2 regions of the Amaricoccus tamworthensis genome follow, and region 2 is predicted to be linked to the other one. Evidence: riboswitches for the same ligand, from Rfam matches in the RefSeq annotation. Region 2 holds a riboswitch; the other holds the start of a gene.

Region 1 (7,783 bases), on a different contig from region 2:
CCTCGAGAATTTGTCGTGCCCGATCCGCCCGGAAGTTGGCGAAGAACAGACCGTCGCCATCGTTCGCACCGGCATAATCGCCAATTACCGTTGGCGTGGCAAATTCATCCGTCTCCTCACGGGCGTAGGCCGTCGCAATCGCATCCCCCGCCGTCGCGGCCTTTTCGCCCTTTGCATTGAGGATCGCATCGACCGCCTGACCGACCCTCTCCCAGCGGTTGTCACGGTCCATGGCGTAAAACCTCCCCGAAACCGTGCCGACCCGGGCCGCGTCCGGCAGGTTCGCCTCCAGCTCAGCCACCTGGGCCTGCGCTGATTTGGGCGCCACGTCACGTCCGTCAAGGAACAGGTGCATGACAACCGGGACCCCGGCATCCGTTACGGCCTTCGCCATCGCGACCAGATGCCTCTGATGCGAATGAACCCCACCCGGAGAAGCGAGCCCCGCCAGATGCGCGGTACCGCCGGATTTCTTCAGACTGTCGATAAAACCCTGCAGCTCGTCATTGGTCGCAAAACTGCCGTCCTCAATCGCCCGGTCGATGCGCGGCAGGTCCATCCACACCACACGTCCCGCGCCAATATTCGTATGACCGACCTCGGAATTGCCCATCTGCCCGTCCGGCAGGCCGACATCCTGACCATGCGCGGCCAGTTGGCTTCGCGGGCCTTTGGCCCAGATCCGGTCAAAATTCGGGGTATTGCCCAGAGCCACGGCATTCGCCTCCGTGTTCGGATCAAGCCCCCAGCCATCGAGAATTACCAAAACAACCGCCACGACAATCACCTCTCTTCCCTGACGCATGAGCATTACCGGCAGGTTACCACGGTTGCAAATACCTGTGTGGAAGGGACGGAGGTATTTTCGGCGGCGTGGCGCGGGGATGACAGAAACGCAGCCAAAATCCGGAAATCCGGCAAAAACCCTCGAAGCCACAACCCCAAACCGGAGTCCGAAACCGTATGTTTACCGTTTTCGCAAAAATTCCCGCCTCAGACTGAAAGGAATTTCTCGTGCCCAAATCAATCCTGTCCCTCAGCCTTGCCACCGGAATCGTGTTTGCGACCACTGGCATTGCCTCGGCCGTCACCTGGGCGTCGGACGGCGGTGCGGATGACACCTGGCGTTGGGCGGGGCGGGACAATATTGCGTCGGCGTTTGGTTCGCCCTCGGCCACGCCTCCGTGGCGGCATGAGGCGTTCTTCAGCCTCGGGCTTGGCGGGCGCGCGTGGTTTACATTTGGCACGCCGTTTCAGGGCGAAGCGTCGGTATTTGAGGTGACCTGGGGTGACCGCAGCCGGTATCCTGAATCAGCCACCATTCATGCCGGCGACTTCAGCAGCGGTCTGCCCGATGACCTCTTCGATACCGCGAACTATGGCGCGTCCTGGAGTACGGTCGACAACGCCGAAGACAGATCGGATTTCCACGTCGCGGGCGGGCCGTTCACGCATCTTCTGTTTGTGGACACGTCTTCCAACCGGTCTGGCGATGGGTTCGACATCAACGCGATTTCCGTGACGGAAGCCTCGGCTTCCGCCAATGTGCCTGAAATAGACGTGGGCGCCGGGCTTGGCTCCCTTGCCGTCATGGGCTGCATGATCGCCTGGCTTCGAACGCGGCGGAAACAGCCGCACACCTGATCCCGGTCAGGCTTACCGCATTCTCCGGCCGCCGCCACCGCGTCTCCCGCCACCGCCGCCCGGGCGTCCACCAGCCGGTGGGTGGAAGCCTCCGGGGGGGCGATCAGGATGCCCCGACGGAGGCTTGGGTCTGTCGGGACGGTTGGGCCTGTCCGGGCGGTCGGGTCTCTCAGGACGGTCCGGCCGGTCGATATCTATATCCACGTCGTAATGGTGGTCATAGATGCCATAGCGGAACCCGTAGTCAAAACCGTAATACGGATCGACATTGTACCCGACACTCGCCCCGTAATAGGTCGAATCGCAGGACGCCAACAGCATGGTTCCGGCCAGCCCACACGCAAGATATGGCTTCCACATCACATCGCCTCCGTCGCGGCAATGGACCGGAGTACCCCGATCAGTTCCTGCTCATGCCGGTCATAGGCATCCGGCTCGCCGATGAAAGCGGCCACGGCCACGTGATCCGGTGAGATCTGGATGATGGCGAAGGCATAGTCGAAATCGCGACCGTCGCGCACACCCTGACCGCTGTAAAACCGCGTGGGTTTACCACCAACGGTACGCCGGTCGTAGTAGAGGTTTTCCGGCTCGGCCAGGAGATAGGGGATCACCCGTTCCATCCAGGATTTGGCCCCGGAAATACTCGACAGCCTGACCGGCGACCAGAACCCGGTCCACATTACACCCTCCTCATCCGGCGGACGGATGGACACGACCTTCGGGCTGAGCGGCGTACCGTCGGCGGCCTGGGCTTCGGGCACCTCGACGCCTTCCAGAACCTCCCAGCCATCCGGCACATCGAAACTGAACAGGTTCGCGCCGCGCGTTTCGTAGACGAACTCCTCCGCCTGCACGGAGACCGCAAACAGGGCGGTAAAAGTGCAGGCCGCAATACGCGATAGAATTCTCATTCCATCCCCCGGATATGTTTTCAGGGCACTCTAACCCTCAGGCGAAAGGTTTCACAACCCAAAGGGTTTATGCGCCCCCACCCCACAGGCTGTGGAAATGATGCACCGGGCCATGCCCACCACCAACCGACAGCGTGTCCGCCGCCGCGATGGCCGCTGAGATGTAGGATTTCGCCTCGCGCACCGCCTGCGCGAGCTCCGCGCCCAGCGCGATCCGTGTCGCCAGAGCGGAGGACAGCGTGCAGCCGGTGCCATGGGTGTTGCGCGTCCCGCTGCGCGGTGCGGAAAGCACCGTCTCGTCACCACCGGAGAGCAGAAGATCCGTGGCATCCCCCTGCCCCAGATGACCACCCTTGATCAGAACCGCACCGCAGCCAAGCTCCAGCAGAGCCCGCGCCTGGTGCCGCATGCCGTCCACATCCGCGGCCTCAGGAACCCCAAGCAGATCGGCGGCCTCCGGCAGGTTAGGCGTGATCACCGTCGCGCGAGGCACGAGCAGGTCCCGCAATGCCGACACCGCCCTGTCGGCCAGCAGCCGGTCACCGCTCCGCGCAACCATCACGGGATCAAGAACTATGGGCGCGTCCACACCTTCCAAAGCCCCCGCGACCGCCTCGATCACCGTGGCATCGCCGAGCATTCCGATCTTAATGGCATCGATCCGGATGTCGTCGCGAATGGCCCTGATCTGTGCGGTCACAAAGGCCGGATCAACGAGGCTCACGCCCTTCACGCCATCAGTGTTCTGCGCCGTCAGGCCGGTGAGCACCGCCATGGCGTAGCCACCATTGGCCGAAATCGACTTGATATCCGCCTGAATACCGGCCCCGCCCGAAGGATCGGAACCAGCAATGGAAAGCACGTTCGGGATCATGTCCTGCTCCATTCCGTAACGATGCGCCGCGTGGCGGCCTGCGGGTCCTCAGCCCGCGAAATTGCGGAGACCACAGCGACGGAGACGCAACCGGCGCGCCGCACCTCCACCATGTCATCGGCATCCAGACCGCCGATTGCCATGCATGGCTCCTTCGCGGCGGCCGCGATCCTGGCGAGGCCATCGAACCCGATGGGTTGCGCGTGATCCGGCTTCGACGCGGTCGCACGCACCGGGCCAACGCCAAGATAGGTCACCGCGCCGGGCGGAATGGCGGCAAGCTGATCCTCCGCCTCAATCGACAGGCCCAGCACCATGTCGGGCCCAATCGCCTCGCGGATTTTGCCGACATCCCCGTCCGACTGCCCCACATGCAGACCGGCGGCATTCACCGACCTGGCCACGTCGACCCGATCATTGATGATCAGCGACGCACCAAACCCTCCGATAGCGGCCATGACCTCCCGCGCCAGCCCGGCGAAATCCGCGTCCGGCAGGGTTTTGTGGCGCAGCTGGATCCAGCCCGCGCCCCCGCGCGCCGCCGCCTCGGCCTGCTCCACGATGGACAGAGGCGCGTCCGCGTCGGTGACAAAACACAGCGGCGGGATCACGCGGCCGACACCCTGGCACGCTCCGCGACCACGTCCGCGGTCAGGCTGTGCAGAGCGTCAATGAACCGCACCTGGAAGCTTCCTGGCCCGGTTGCCCCATCCGCGGCAATCTCACCGGCCACCGCAAAACACGCCAGAGCCGCCACGGTCGCATCAAACGGGTCCTCATCCACAATAAAGGCCGCAACGTAGCCGGTCAGTGAACAGCCCAGCGCGGTCACGAGCGGCATCAGGCTGTGACCGTTCGAGACGCGCGCCGCGCGCTCGCCATCGGTCACGTAATCCACCTCACCGGTCACGGCGACGACCGCACCGGTCCGTTTGGCCAGGTCCCGCGCGACAGCCTCCGCGGCCGCAACCGGATCTGCCGCGTCAGCGCCACGACCCGCAGCAGCCGTTCCGCCCAGCGCCAGAATCTCGGACGCATTGCCCCGGATGACGGTTGGCTTAAACCCCAGCAGCCGGGCACCCTGCTCCTGCCGAAACGCCGTTGCGCCCACCGCAACCGGGTCCAGCACCCAGGGTGTGCCGGCCTTCTGCGCACCCTCAGCCGTCGCCGCCATCGCCTCGGCCCAGTCCGCGTCAATCGTACCGATATTGATACTGACCGCACTCGCGATTGCGGCAAATTCCGGGCCCTCCTCGCTGGCATGAACCATTGCGGGCGAGGCTCCGGCGGCCAGCATGATGTTGGCCATGACATTCATGGCAACATAGTTGGTGATGTTCTGGACGAGCGGTGTGCGGTCGCGCATCCGGTTCAGGTGTTCCGCTGGTGTGTTCATGTCTCTCCCTCGCTGTGACGGAGGGGCGCCTGGCGTCAATCCGGTCCTCTGATCCCGCGCCATGCAACTTCCTCCGCCGGTATGATCCGGTTCAGGTTCAAAGGGTCCTTCTCAGCCCGGCCGATGCCGCGCGCCCCTGTCGCCATGTCTCTGTCACACAGGCCGAAGAGCCTGTCAAACATCTCCGTCGGCCGGTTTCGGCGGTTCCAGCTCCGCCAGCACGTCAGCGAAGCTTTCCAGCCCCTCGCGCCCCTTCGGCGTCAACGCGTAAATCCCCCGCGCCTCCCGCTCGAACCAGCCGTAGTGATCCGCCCGCATCAACACCGCCGCCCGAGGCACACCCGCATCGCGCGCCACAAGTGCCGCCCTGCAAGCGCCGTTCAGGCTCAGATACGCAGCACAGCGCAGCGCGTCCTGCCGGTAGGCCGTGATCCGTTTCACCCCGGTACTGCCACCCTCGTTCGGGTCGCCCACCCGCCGCTCAAACTCGCGCAGCAGCCGCCCGGCCTTCTTCGCATTGCGTCGCGGCTGGTAGGGACCGGGATCGAGATGGGCCTCCACCGTGCCCTCCCCGTCCGTCTTCACCGCCAGCAGACCCAGACCCAACCGGCGACACAGGCGGATAATATCCCGGTAACGCAGTTTCCAGCCCCGGTCGGATGACACCGGCACGGCCAGATACACATGCTCAAACAAAGCCTGCCGCGCCACGCCCTGCATCACCAGGGCCAGCGAAAACGTCAGTTTCATCTCGACGACGAGAGGCGGTTCATCCCCGCGCACGGCCAGCAGGTCACAGTCCCCGATCTCGGCCTTCACCTCATATCCCTGCGCCTCAAGATACCGCTTGAGCGGTGGATAGAGATCGGTCTCACGCATCGGTCACTTGCGCCTTTTGTGTTCCTCAAGACGCGGCATGATCTCGACAAAATTGCAGGGCATGTGCCGGTAATCGAGCTGCTTCTCCAGGATCCCGTCCCAGGCATCCTTGCACGCACCAGGACTGCCGGGCAGCGCAAAGAGATACGTACCGCCCGCAACCCCGGCGCAGGCGCGGCTCTGGATTGCTGATGTCCCTATTTTCTCGGCCGAAACCATGGTGAACATGGTCGAAAACGCGGGGATATGCTTCTCGTAGACGCTCTCATGCGCTTCCACGGTCACGTCCCGCCCCGTCAGCCCCGTGCCGCCGGTGGAAATCACCACATCGACGTCCTCATCCGCGATCCACACTCTGAGCTTCTCCGCAATCGCGGCCTGCTCATCCTGGATAATATCGCGATCCGCCAGGTGATGACCCGCATCCGTCAGCCTCTGGACCAGCACGTCACCGGACCGGTCCTCCGCCAGCGAACGCGTGTCCGAAACCGTCAGCACGGCAATCCGGACCGGAATGAATTCACGTTGCTCCACCATGCGATCCTATCCCTGTTTCATCGTCACCAGCCGCAGGGCCAGCAGACCGAAAATCGAGGCCGTCACAACCTGCAACCCGCGCTGCATCCGCCGGGAGCCACCCACACGCTGCCCGACCCCTCCGGCCAATGATCCCGCCAGTCCGTTAACGATCAGCCCGCCGAGTCCCAGCACGGCCCCAAACACCAGAAACTGCTGTAAAGTGGTCCCGGCATTCGGGTTCACGAACTGCGGAATAAAGGCCAGTACAAACAGAATAACTTTCGGGTTCGTCAGATTGACGATCAACCCACCGGTAAAGGCCTGGGAGAGACGCCCCCTGCGCGGCGCGTCCTCCTCCGCACCACCGCGCAAAATCCGCAGGGCCAGCCAAAGCAGGTACACCACACCAACCCAGCGCACCACGTCGAACACCACCGGCCATTTCGCGACAACCGCGCCAAGCCCCAGCCCCGCGATGGTCACATGCACCATCAGCCCAAGGGCAACCCCCGCCGATGCCAGCCAGGCCGGAGCCGCCCCGCCGCGCAGGCCCAGATTGACGCAAAACATCATGTCCGCCCCGGGCGTCAGATTGAGCGCCAGTGCCGCCGGCAGGAACGTCAGAAAAACCGCAGGCTCAATGCCAATCAACCGATCGCCTCCAGCCTGTGATGGATCTCCAAAAGATCAGACCACGCCGCCCGCTTGCGGCTTCCGTCGCGCAGGAGCGCCTCGGGGTGGAACATCGGTATCGCCGGGCGTCCTCCAAACTCCCCCCAGGTCCCGCGCAACCGGGTAATTCGGGTCTGCGTTTTCAGGGCCGAGCCCGCCGCCAGATCGCCCATCAGAACCACAACCTTCGGTTCGGCCAACTCCACATGCCGCGCCAGAAACGGCAGCATCATGTCAATATCCCGCGCCGACGGCTGGCGTCCCTGTGGCGGCCGCCACGGAAGCAGAGAGGTCAGATACAAAGCCTGCTCCGGGTTTTCCGCCTCCCGCGACAAGCCAATGGCCGCGAACATCCGGTCGAGCATCTCACCCGCACGGCCCACAAATGGCGCCCCGGCCCGGTCCTCATCCCGGTCGGGCGAGCCGCCGATGACCATAACCCTGCTCCAGGGCTTCCCCCCCGAAAACACGAGGTTTCGCGCGCCCTTCTTCAGGTCGCACCCCTCGAACTGCTCCACCGCATTCCGCAACGCATCGAGCGTGTCGCAGGCCGCAGCGATGGGCGCGGTATCGATGACCACGTCCTCTTTGGGCTTTGGTGGCGTGGTGAGCGGCTGGCTCTGCAGCTTTGGCTCCTCAAACCGGTTGACCGGCTCTTCACCAATCGCCTCGTCAACGCCCAGCTCCACCAGCCAGCGGAGCGTCGCAATATCCGCCTCCCGCGCGGGATCAAGCCCGTTCACCCGGCCACCTCCGCCGTCGCAGCCGCAGGCTTCGCCCTCGAGGCCATCACCGACGGCCGCTCGCCCATCTTCTCAAACCAGGCCCGCGTGGCCGTGGCCTGTTCCTGTATCTCAATTCGAATCGTCCGCAGGAAATCCAGCG
Region 2 (7,783 bases):
CGATACGGCTCTGAAAACGGCGAACTCCGGGTACCTGACGCGTCGCCTGGTCGACGTGGCTCAGGACTGCATCGTGAAGATCAACGACTGTGGTACGGACAAGTCGATCACCGCCCGTGCGGCAATTGCCGATGGTGAGGTGGTTTCGTCGCTTTCCGAGCGCATCCTGGGCCGTGTTGCGGCCGAGGACGTTCTCGATCCGAAGACGAAAGAGCCGATCTTCCGTGAGGGTGACCTTATCGACGAGCGCGCCGCCGACATGATCGAGGATGCCGGTGTCATCGAAATGCAGATCCGCTCCCCGCTGACCTGTGAGGCCGATGACGGTATCTGTGCGCAGTGCTACGGTCGCGACCTGGCCCGCGGTACCCGTGTAAACCCAGGCGAGGCCGTTGGTATCATCGCGGCACAGTCCATCGGTGAGCCCGGCACGCAGCTGACGATGCGGACCTTCCACATCGGCGGCATCGCGCAGGGCGGCAGCCAGTCGTTCCTTGAGGCAACCCAGGCCGGTAAACTCACCGTCCGCAATGCGAACATCCTCACCAACGACGTGGGTGAGCGCATTGTTATGTCGCGTAACACCGAGATCGTCATCATCGACGAGAACGGCGTTGAGCGCGCGGTGCACAAGCTGGGCTACGGTACCAAGCTGCTGGCGTCCGAGGGTCAGGAGATCAAACACGGTGACAAACTCGCCGAGTGGGACCCCTACACCCTGCCGATCATCGCGGAGAAAGCCGGTGTGGCGAAGTTCGTTGACCTCACGGCCGGCATCTCGGTCCGTGAGGAAACCGACGACGCAACCGGCATCAGCCAGAAGATCGTGTCTGACTGGCGTGCCGCGCCCAAGGGCAACGAACTCAAACCCGCGATCATCGTCATGGATCCGGCAACGGGTGAACCGGTACGCCTCGACAACGGCAACCCGGAAACCCACGCCATGTCCGTGGACGCCATTCTCTCCGTGGAGGACGGTCAGGAACTGAAACCGGGTGACGTGGTTGCACGTATCCCGCGTGAAGGCGCCAAAACCAAGGACATCACCGGTGGTCTGCCGCGTGTGGCCGAACTCTTTGAGGCCCGCCGTCCAAAAGATCACGCGATCATCGCCGAAATCGATGGTCATGTGCGCTTCGGCAAGGACTTCAAGAACAAGCGCCGCATCGCGATCGACCCGGTCGAGGAAGGTCTGGAAACCATTGAGTACATGGTTCCCAAGGGCAAACACATCCCCGTGCAGGAAGGCGACTTCGTGCAGAAGGGCGAGTACATCATGGACGGCAACCCTGCCCCGCATGACATTCTCGCAATTATGGGTGTGGAGGCTCTGGCCGACTACATGATCGACGAGGTGCAGGAGGTCTACCGTCTGCAGGGCGTGAAGATCAACGACAAGCACATCGAGGTGATCGTGCGCCAGATGCTGCAGAAGTGGGAGGTCTCAGAGTCTGGTGGCACCACCCTGCTGAAGGGCGAACAGGTCGACAAGCTTGAGTTCGAGGAAGAGAACGAAAAGGCCATTGCGGCCGGGCGTCAGCCCGCCAAAGGTGGCCCGATCCTTCTTGGTATCACCAAGGCGTCGCTGCAGACCCGGAGCTTCATCTCGGCGGCCTCCTTCCAGGAAACCACGCGTGTTCTCACCGAGGCGTCCACCCAGGGCAAACGTGACCGCCTGATTGGTCTGAAGGAAAACGTAATCGTGGGCCGTCTTATCCCGGCGGGTACCGGTGGCGCGACCCAGTCCGTCAAGCGGATCGCGGCGGAGCGTGACAACAAGATCATCGAGGAGCGCAAGGAGGAGGCTGTTGCCGCCATCGAGCACAACCCCGATGCCGCGTTTGACGCTCCGGCCGATCAGGTCTCGGAACCGGTTGGGTTCTCCGACGACTGATCGATCCGCGCTGATCAAATGAAAACGGAAAAGCCGCCTGACCTTCGGGCGGCTTTTTCTTTGCCGTCACAATTTCGCAAGTGACCGCTCGTGACTGGACTGACACTGGCATTACCCCTGCCCGGCCTGTAGGGTCTGGCAAAACACTCTAGCGGCAGCCGCCGACCGCAGCACGATTTCAGGAGAATATGCCAATGAAACAGACCCTGAGCGCCCTTGGCCTTGTGTTCTCCCTCGGGCTTGCCGCCGCACCCGCCACGGCGCAGGAGTTGACGCCGGAAGAGGTCAAACAGCTGGCGCTGGAAGCCATTCTGGAAAACCCGGAAATCATCATGCAGGCGGTTGAAATCCTGCAAAGCCGCGAAAACGAGGCGCAGCAACTTGAGGCTGAAGAGGTCCTGACCAGCCGCCGCGACGAGCTCGAAAACGATCCAAACGCCCCGGTTCTTGGCAACCCGGAGGGCGATGTCACCGTAGTGGAGTTCTTCGATTACAACTGCCCCTACTGCAAACGCTCCGTGCCGACCGTGACGGAACTGCTGAACAATGACAGCAACGTGCGCCTCGTTCTGCGGGAATGGCCCATCCTGGGAGCGGAATCCGTTTTGGCCTCCCGCGCCGCCCTCGCCGCCCGGGAACAGGGCAAATATGAGGAAATGCACAACGAGCTTATGGCGCTCAATGGTCGCGCCACAGAGACCACCATCATGGAAGCCGCCGAACGCGCCGGGCTCGACACGGAACAGCTTCGCACCGACATGGAAGCGCCGGAAATAGACGAACATTTCAACCAGTCCGCCGCACTGGCCCGCGCGCTTGGGTTCTCGGGGACGCCGTCCTTCGTCATCGGCGATGAACTGGTGCCCGGATTTGTTGAGCTTGGCGTGCTTGAGGAACTGGTCGAAGCCTCCCGAACCTCCGGCTGAACCGGTACGCCTTCGGCATTTGCGCCGACACCTCTCTGGCCATGGCCGTCGGAATCGCCTATTCGGAACAAAATAATTCCGGGATTACTCATGGGTCGCATACTGATCACGTCGGCGCTGCCGTACATTAATGGCATCAAGCATCTGGGCAATCTGGTGGGCAGCCAGCTGCCGTCGGATGTCTATGCCCGTTTTGCCAGAGCACGCGGTCACGAGGTGCTGTTCATCTGTGCCACGGACGAGCACGGCACCCCGGCCGAGCTTGCCGCGGCAAAGGCCGGTGAGGCCGTCGCCGACTACTGCGCGCGCATGTGGCAGGTCCAGAAGGATATCGCGGACGGATTTCGCCTTTCCTTCGACCATTTTGGACGTTCGTCCTCATCCCGCAACCATCACCTGACGCAGCATTTCGCCGGTCGCCTGGCGGATGCCGGGCTGATTGAGGAGGTTTCCGAAAAGCAGGTCTATTCCAAAGCCGACGGCCGCTTCCTGCCCGACCGCTACATCGAGGGCACCTGCCCCAACTGCGGTTACGAGCGCGCCCGCGGCGACCAGTGCGAGAACTGCACCAAGCAGCTCGATCCCACGGATCTGATCAATCCGCGCTCCGCCATCTCCGGCTCCACCGATCTGGAAGTACGCGAGACCGGCCACCTTTATCTGCGCCAGTCCCAGCTCCGCGACCGCCTGCGGGAATGGATCGACAGCAAAACAGACTGGCCCATCCTGACCACCTCCATTGCAAAGAAGTGGCTCGATGACGGCGATGGGCTCCAGGATCGAGGCATCACCCGAGACCTCGACTGGGGCATCCCGGTGAAAAAAGGCGACGCCGACTGGCCCGGCATGGAAGGCAAAGTCTTCTACGTCTGGTTCGACGCGCCGATTGAGTACATCGCCGCCTCTGCCGAATGGGCCGACGCAACAGGCCAGGGTGACGCGGCCTGGGAACGCTGGTGGCGTACCGATAAAGGCGCGGACGACGTGCGTTACGTCCAGTTCATGGGAAAGGACAACGTCCCCTTCCACACGCTGAGCTTCCCGGCGACCGTCCTCGGCTCCGGTGAGGACTGGAAGCTTGTCGATTACATCAAGTCGTTCAACTACCTGAACTATGACGGCGGCAAATTCTCGACCTCCGAGGGTCGTGGCGTCTTTATGGACCAGGCGCTCGACATCCTGCCATCCGACTACTGGCGCTGGTGGCTGATGGCCAACGTGCCGGAAAGCTCTGACAGCAACTTTACCTGGGAAGCCTTCCAGGCGGGCGTGAACAAGGATCTGGCGGACGTGCTGGGCAATTTCGTGAGCCGCGTCACCAAATTCGCACGCTCTCGGTTTGAGGAAAAAGTCCCAGACACAGGCGAGTACGGACCAGACGAACAGGCCCTGATCGAAGACCTGACCCGCCGTCTCAAGGCCTATGAGACCCACATGGAAGCCATCGACCTGCGCAAGGGCGCGCAGGAGTTGCGCGGCATCTGGGCCGCAGGAAACGAATACCTTCAGGCAGCGGCTCCCTGGGCGCTGTTCAAAACCGACCCGGACCGGGCGGGCGCGATTGTGCGCTTCTCGCTGAACCTCGTGCGCTTCTACGCCGTACTCTCGCAGCCCTTCATCCCCGACGCCTCCCGCGCGATGCTCGACGCGTTTGATGGCGAGGACTTTGCCTGGCCGGAAGACGTGAGTGCAGCGCTGTCGTCGCTGACACCGGGATCGGCGTTTACCACTCCGGAAGTGCTCTTCGCCAAAATCACCGACGACGCCCGCGAGGAGTTTTCCACCCGCTTCGCCGGAACGGCCTGACCGCGCAGACCCGATGTTCCCGATCCGCGACCACAACCCGTCCGGCCGCACCCCCTACGTGACCTGGGGACTGATCGCGGTGAACATTCTGGTCTTCGTGATCATGTGGCCCAGCTACTCGAACGGTCCGGAAATATCCCGGATCCTCGCCAACTGGGCCCTCGTGCCCGGCATCGTTAGCGAGGGCGGCAGCCCGGCAACCTTCCTGACCTCGATGTTCATGCATGGGGGTCTAATGCACCTGGTGGGCAACATGCTGTTCCTGTGGATCTTCGGGGATAACATGGAGGACCAGTTCGGCCACCTGCCGTTCCTTGGTTTCTACATTGCGTCGGGCATCGGTGCTGCGCTGGCACAGTACCTTCCCGACCCGACATCCTTGGTCCCGATGGTCGGGGCCTCCGGCGCGATCGCCGGGGTCATGGGCGGATACCTTCTGCTGTTTCCCAAGGCACGCGTTGATATCATCATCATCCTGATCATTTTTTTCCGCACCTTTACACTTCCCGCTTGGATCGTTCTTGGCGTCTGGATCGGTATGCAGACATTCTCGGGCCTGTCCACTTTTGGTGCGGCGGGCGGCGGCGTGGCTTACCTTGCCCATATTGGCGGTTTCGTCGCGGGGCTGGTTCTGACCATTCCATGGTGGCTTCGCCAGGGCGGCCCGGCTTACTGGAGCTGCACACACGGCACCCCACCACACCCCGAAGCCGAATACCCCTGGCGGAAAAGCACCATCCCCCAGGTGCCGCGCCGGAAAAGATAACACTGATACCGCGCTGTCTTGCGGAGCGGTTCCGGCCCGTGCTACCCAAGGTCCAATCCGTTGGGGGGCCTTTTCTGAAGGCTGAGAGGTGTCAGACACCGACCCATCGAACCTGATCCGGCCAATACCGGCGTAGGGAACGGATGTTGGGCTCACGCCCGCAGTCCCTCCCAACACGGTTTTGTCCGGACATCCGAAAGGAAGGACACCGGGACCCGTGTTTGACGAAGCCGAAGACAGCGACGAACCGTCCGAAAATAACGACGGCGAAAGCGGTTTTCCCGCGCGCTTCTACCCCATCTTCCCCGCCTCCGAGTGGCTGGAATACCTTTTGCCCGTGGGCATCAAAATGGTGCAACTGCGTCTGAGGGACATGCCCGAGGAGGACATGCGCGAGGAAATCCGTCGCAGCGTAGACCTCTGCGACAGCTACAACGCCACCCTCGTCGTCAATGACCACTGGGAGCTTGCCATTGAGGAGGAGGCCCCCTTCGTGCATCTCGGACAGGAGGATCTCGACGACGCCGACATCCACGCGATCCGCTCCGCCGGCATCCGCCTCGGGATCAGCACCCGCGACCATCTCGATCTCGACCGGGCCCTGATGCTGGAACCCGACTACATTACGCTCGGACCGATCCATCAGTCCAAAACCCGGCACGGCTACCCGCTTGGGCTCGAGCCGATTGCCGAGTGGAAGGAACTGATCGGCCACGTACCTCTTTGCGCCGTGGGCGGCATCACCCTCAAACGCGCCGCCGCCGTGTTCGACGCGGGTGCGGACATGGTCGCGGTCACAACGGACATCACCGGCCATGACGACCCCGAACTGCGGGTCCAGGAATGGCTCGAAAAAACCGAATAACCGGGTCCTCCCGGCGGCCCACCTCACATCCCAGGATTAAGACATGAACAAAACCCTCGTGACACTGCTGGCCCTTGGCCTTGCGACGCCCGCCGCCGCCCAGGACAAAATGACCGTCATCCTCGACTGGTTTGTAAATCCCGATCACGGGCCGATCATCATTGCGGAGGAGAACGGCTATTTCGAGGAAGCCGGCCTTGAAGTCGAGGTAATCGCCCCGGCCGACCCCGCCGACCCGCCGAAAATGGCGGCCGCCAACCAGGCCGAACTGGCCGTGTCCTATCAGCCGCAGCTCCACATGCAGATCCACGAGGGCCTGCCCCTGAAACGCGTGGGCACCCTGATCAGCACGCCACTGAACTGCCTGCTGACCCTGGAGGACGGCCCGATCGAAACCCTCGCGGACCTCAAGGGCCGGAAGGTCGGCTATTCCGTCGCCGGTGTTGAGGAGGCTCTTCTGGGCGCCATGCTCGCCAATAATGGCCTGACGCTGGATGATGTTGAACTGATCAACGTCAACTGGTCCCTTTCGCCTGCGCTCATGTCCGGACAGGTCGATGCGGTCATCGGCGCCTTCCGGAATTTCGAGCTGAACCAGATGGAAATCGAAGGCGTTCCCGGCACCTGCCACTTCGTTGAGGAGGAGGGTCTGCCGACCTATGAGGAACTGATCTACGTGGCTAATCCCGACACGATGGATGCCGACATGATCGGCCGTTTCCTCGCCGCCACGGAACGTGCCACACAGTACATTCTGAACCACCCGAAAGACTCCTGGGAGACCTTCGCCGCCACATCGGCCGAACTTCAGAACGAACTGAACGAAAAGGCCTGGGTCGACACCTATCCCCGGTTTGCCACACGACCCGCTGCAATGGATGCAGGCCGGTATGAGGCGTTTGAGGCGTTCCTGCACGAATACGAACTCATCCCCGGCATCAACCCGGTAGACGCCATCAGCGTCGACATCACCGCACAATGACGCCCGATTACGGCGTTGCGGTCTCCCGGTGGCGCGACGCCGCCGGGCAGGCCTGGACCGACTATACCCGCCACGCCTTTGTGGCAGGACTGGGCGACGGCACCATGCCGGAGACGTGCTTTTTGCATTACCTGCGCCAGGACTGGATATTCCTGAAACATTTCTCCCGGGCCTGGGCGCTCGCAGCCGTCAAGGCCGACACCATCGCGGAAATCCGCGCGGCCACCGCGACGCTCAATGCCCTAATCAACGAGGAAATGCGCCTGCACGTGGAAATCTGCGCCGCCGCCGGCATATCGCAGGCCGACCTGGAAGCGACGACCGAGGCTCCGGAGAACATGGCCTACACGAGGTTCGTTCTGGAAGCCGGTTTTTCGGGTGATTTTCTCAACCTGCTTGCCGCGCTTGCGCCCTGTGTTCACGGATACGGAGATATCGGCCTGCACCTGAAATCCACGAGGACCTCCGACCGCTATGCGGAATGGATCGACACCTATGCCGGAGACGACTACCAGGCGGTCTGTGTTGAGGCGGGTCAGCTGAT

Evidence for each region. A riboswitch is a leader RNA that binds a small molecule or an ion and turns the genes downstream of it on or off. The one in region 2 is predicted to bind thiamine pyrophosphate.
Region 1: linked by a shared signal. The riboswitch ahead of thiM (hydroxyethylthiazole kinase) and the one ahead of ACP15P_RS02635 (thiamine phosphate synthase) in region 2 are both predicted to bind thiamine pyrophosphate.

What each region holds. Positions count from the first base shown of each region.
Region 1 covers NZ_JBNAFV010000005.1:106,937-114,719, forward strand. Annotated here, with positions in the region: gene gpmI (2,3-bisphosphoglycerate-independent phosphoglycerate mutase) at 1-805, opposite strand, end outside; gene ACP15P_RS10905 (hypothetical protein) at 1,015-1,644, shown strand; gene ACP15P_RS10910 (hypothetical protein) at 1,657-2,004, opposite strand; gene ACP15P_RS10915 (hypothetical protein) at 2,004-2,558, opposite strand; gene thiD (bifunctional hydroxymethylpyrimidine kinase/phosphomethylpyrimidine kinase) at 2,626-3,432, opposite strand; gene thiE (thiamine phosphate synthase) at 3,429-4,043, opposite strand; gene thiM (hydroxyethylthiazole kinase) at 4,040-4,828, opposite strand; TPP riboswitch at 4,880-4,976, opposite strand; gene ACP15P_RS10935 (DUF2161 domain-containing phosphodiesterase) at 5,003-5,707, opposite strand; gene moaB (molybdenum cofactor biosynthesis protein B) at 5,711-6,244, opposite strand; gene ACP15P_RS10945 (LysE family translocator) at 6,251-6,874, opposite strand; gene ACP15P_RS10950 (uracil-DNA glycosylase) at 6,874-7,641, opposite strand; gene ACP15P_RS10955 (glutathione S-transferase family protein) at 7,638-7,783, opposite strand, start outside.
Region 2 covers NZ_JBNAFV010000001.1:551,363-559,145, forward strand. Annotated here, with positions in the region: gene rpoC (DNA-directed RNA polymerase subunit beta') at 1-1,894, shown strand, start outside; gene ACP15P_RS02620 (DsbA family protein) at 2,089-2,820, shown strand; gene metG (methionine--tRNA ligase) at 2,911-4,626, shown strand; gene ACP15P_RS02630 (rhomboid family intramembrane serine protease) at 4,640-5,392, shown strand; TPP riboswitch at 5,444-5,548, shown strand; gene ACP15P_RS02635 (thiamine phosphate synthase) at 5,691-6,257, shown strand; gene ACP15P_RS02640 (ABC transporter substrate-binding protein) at 6,301-7,239, shown strand; gene tenA (thiaminase II) at 7,236-7,783, shown strand, end outside.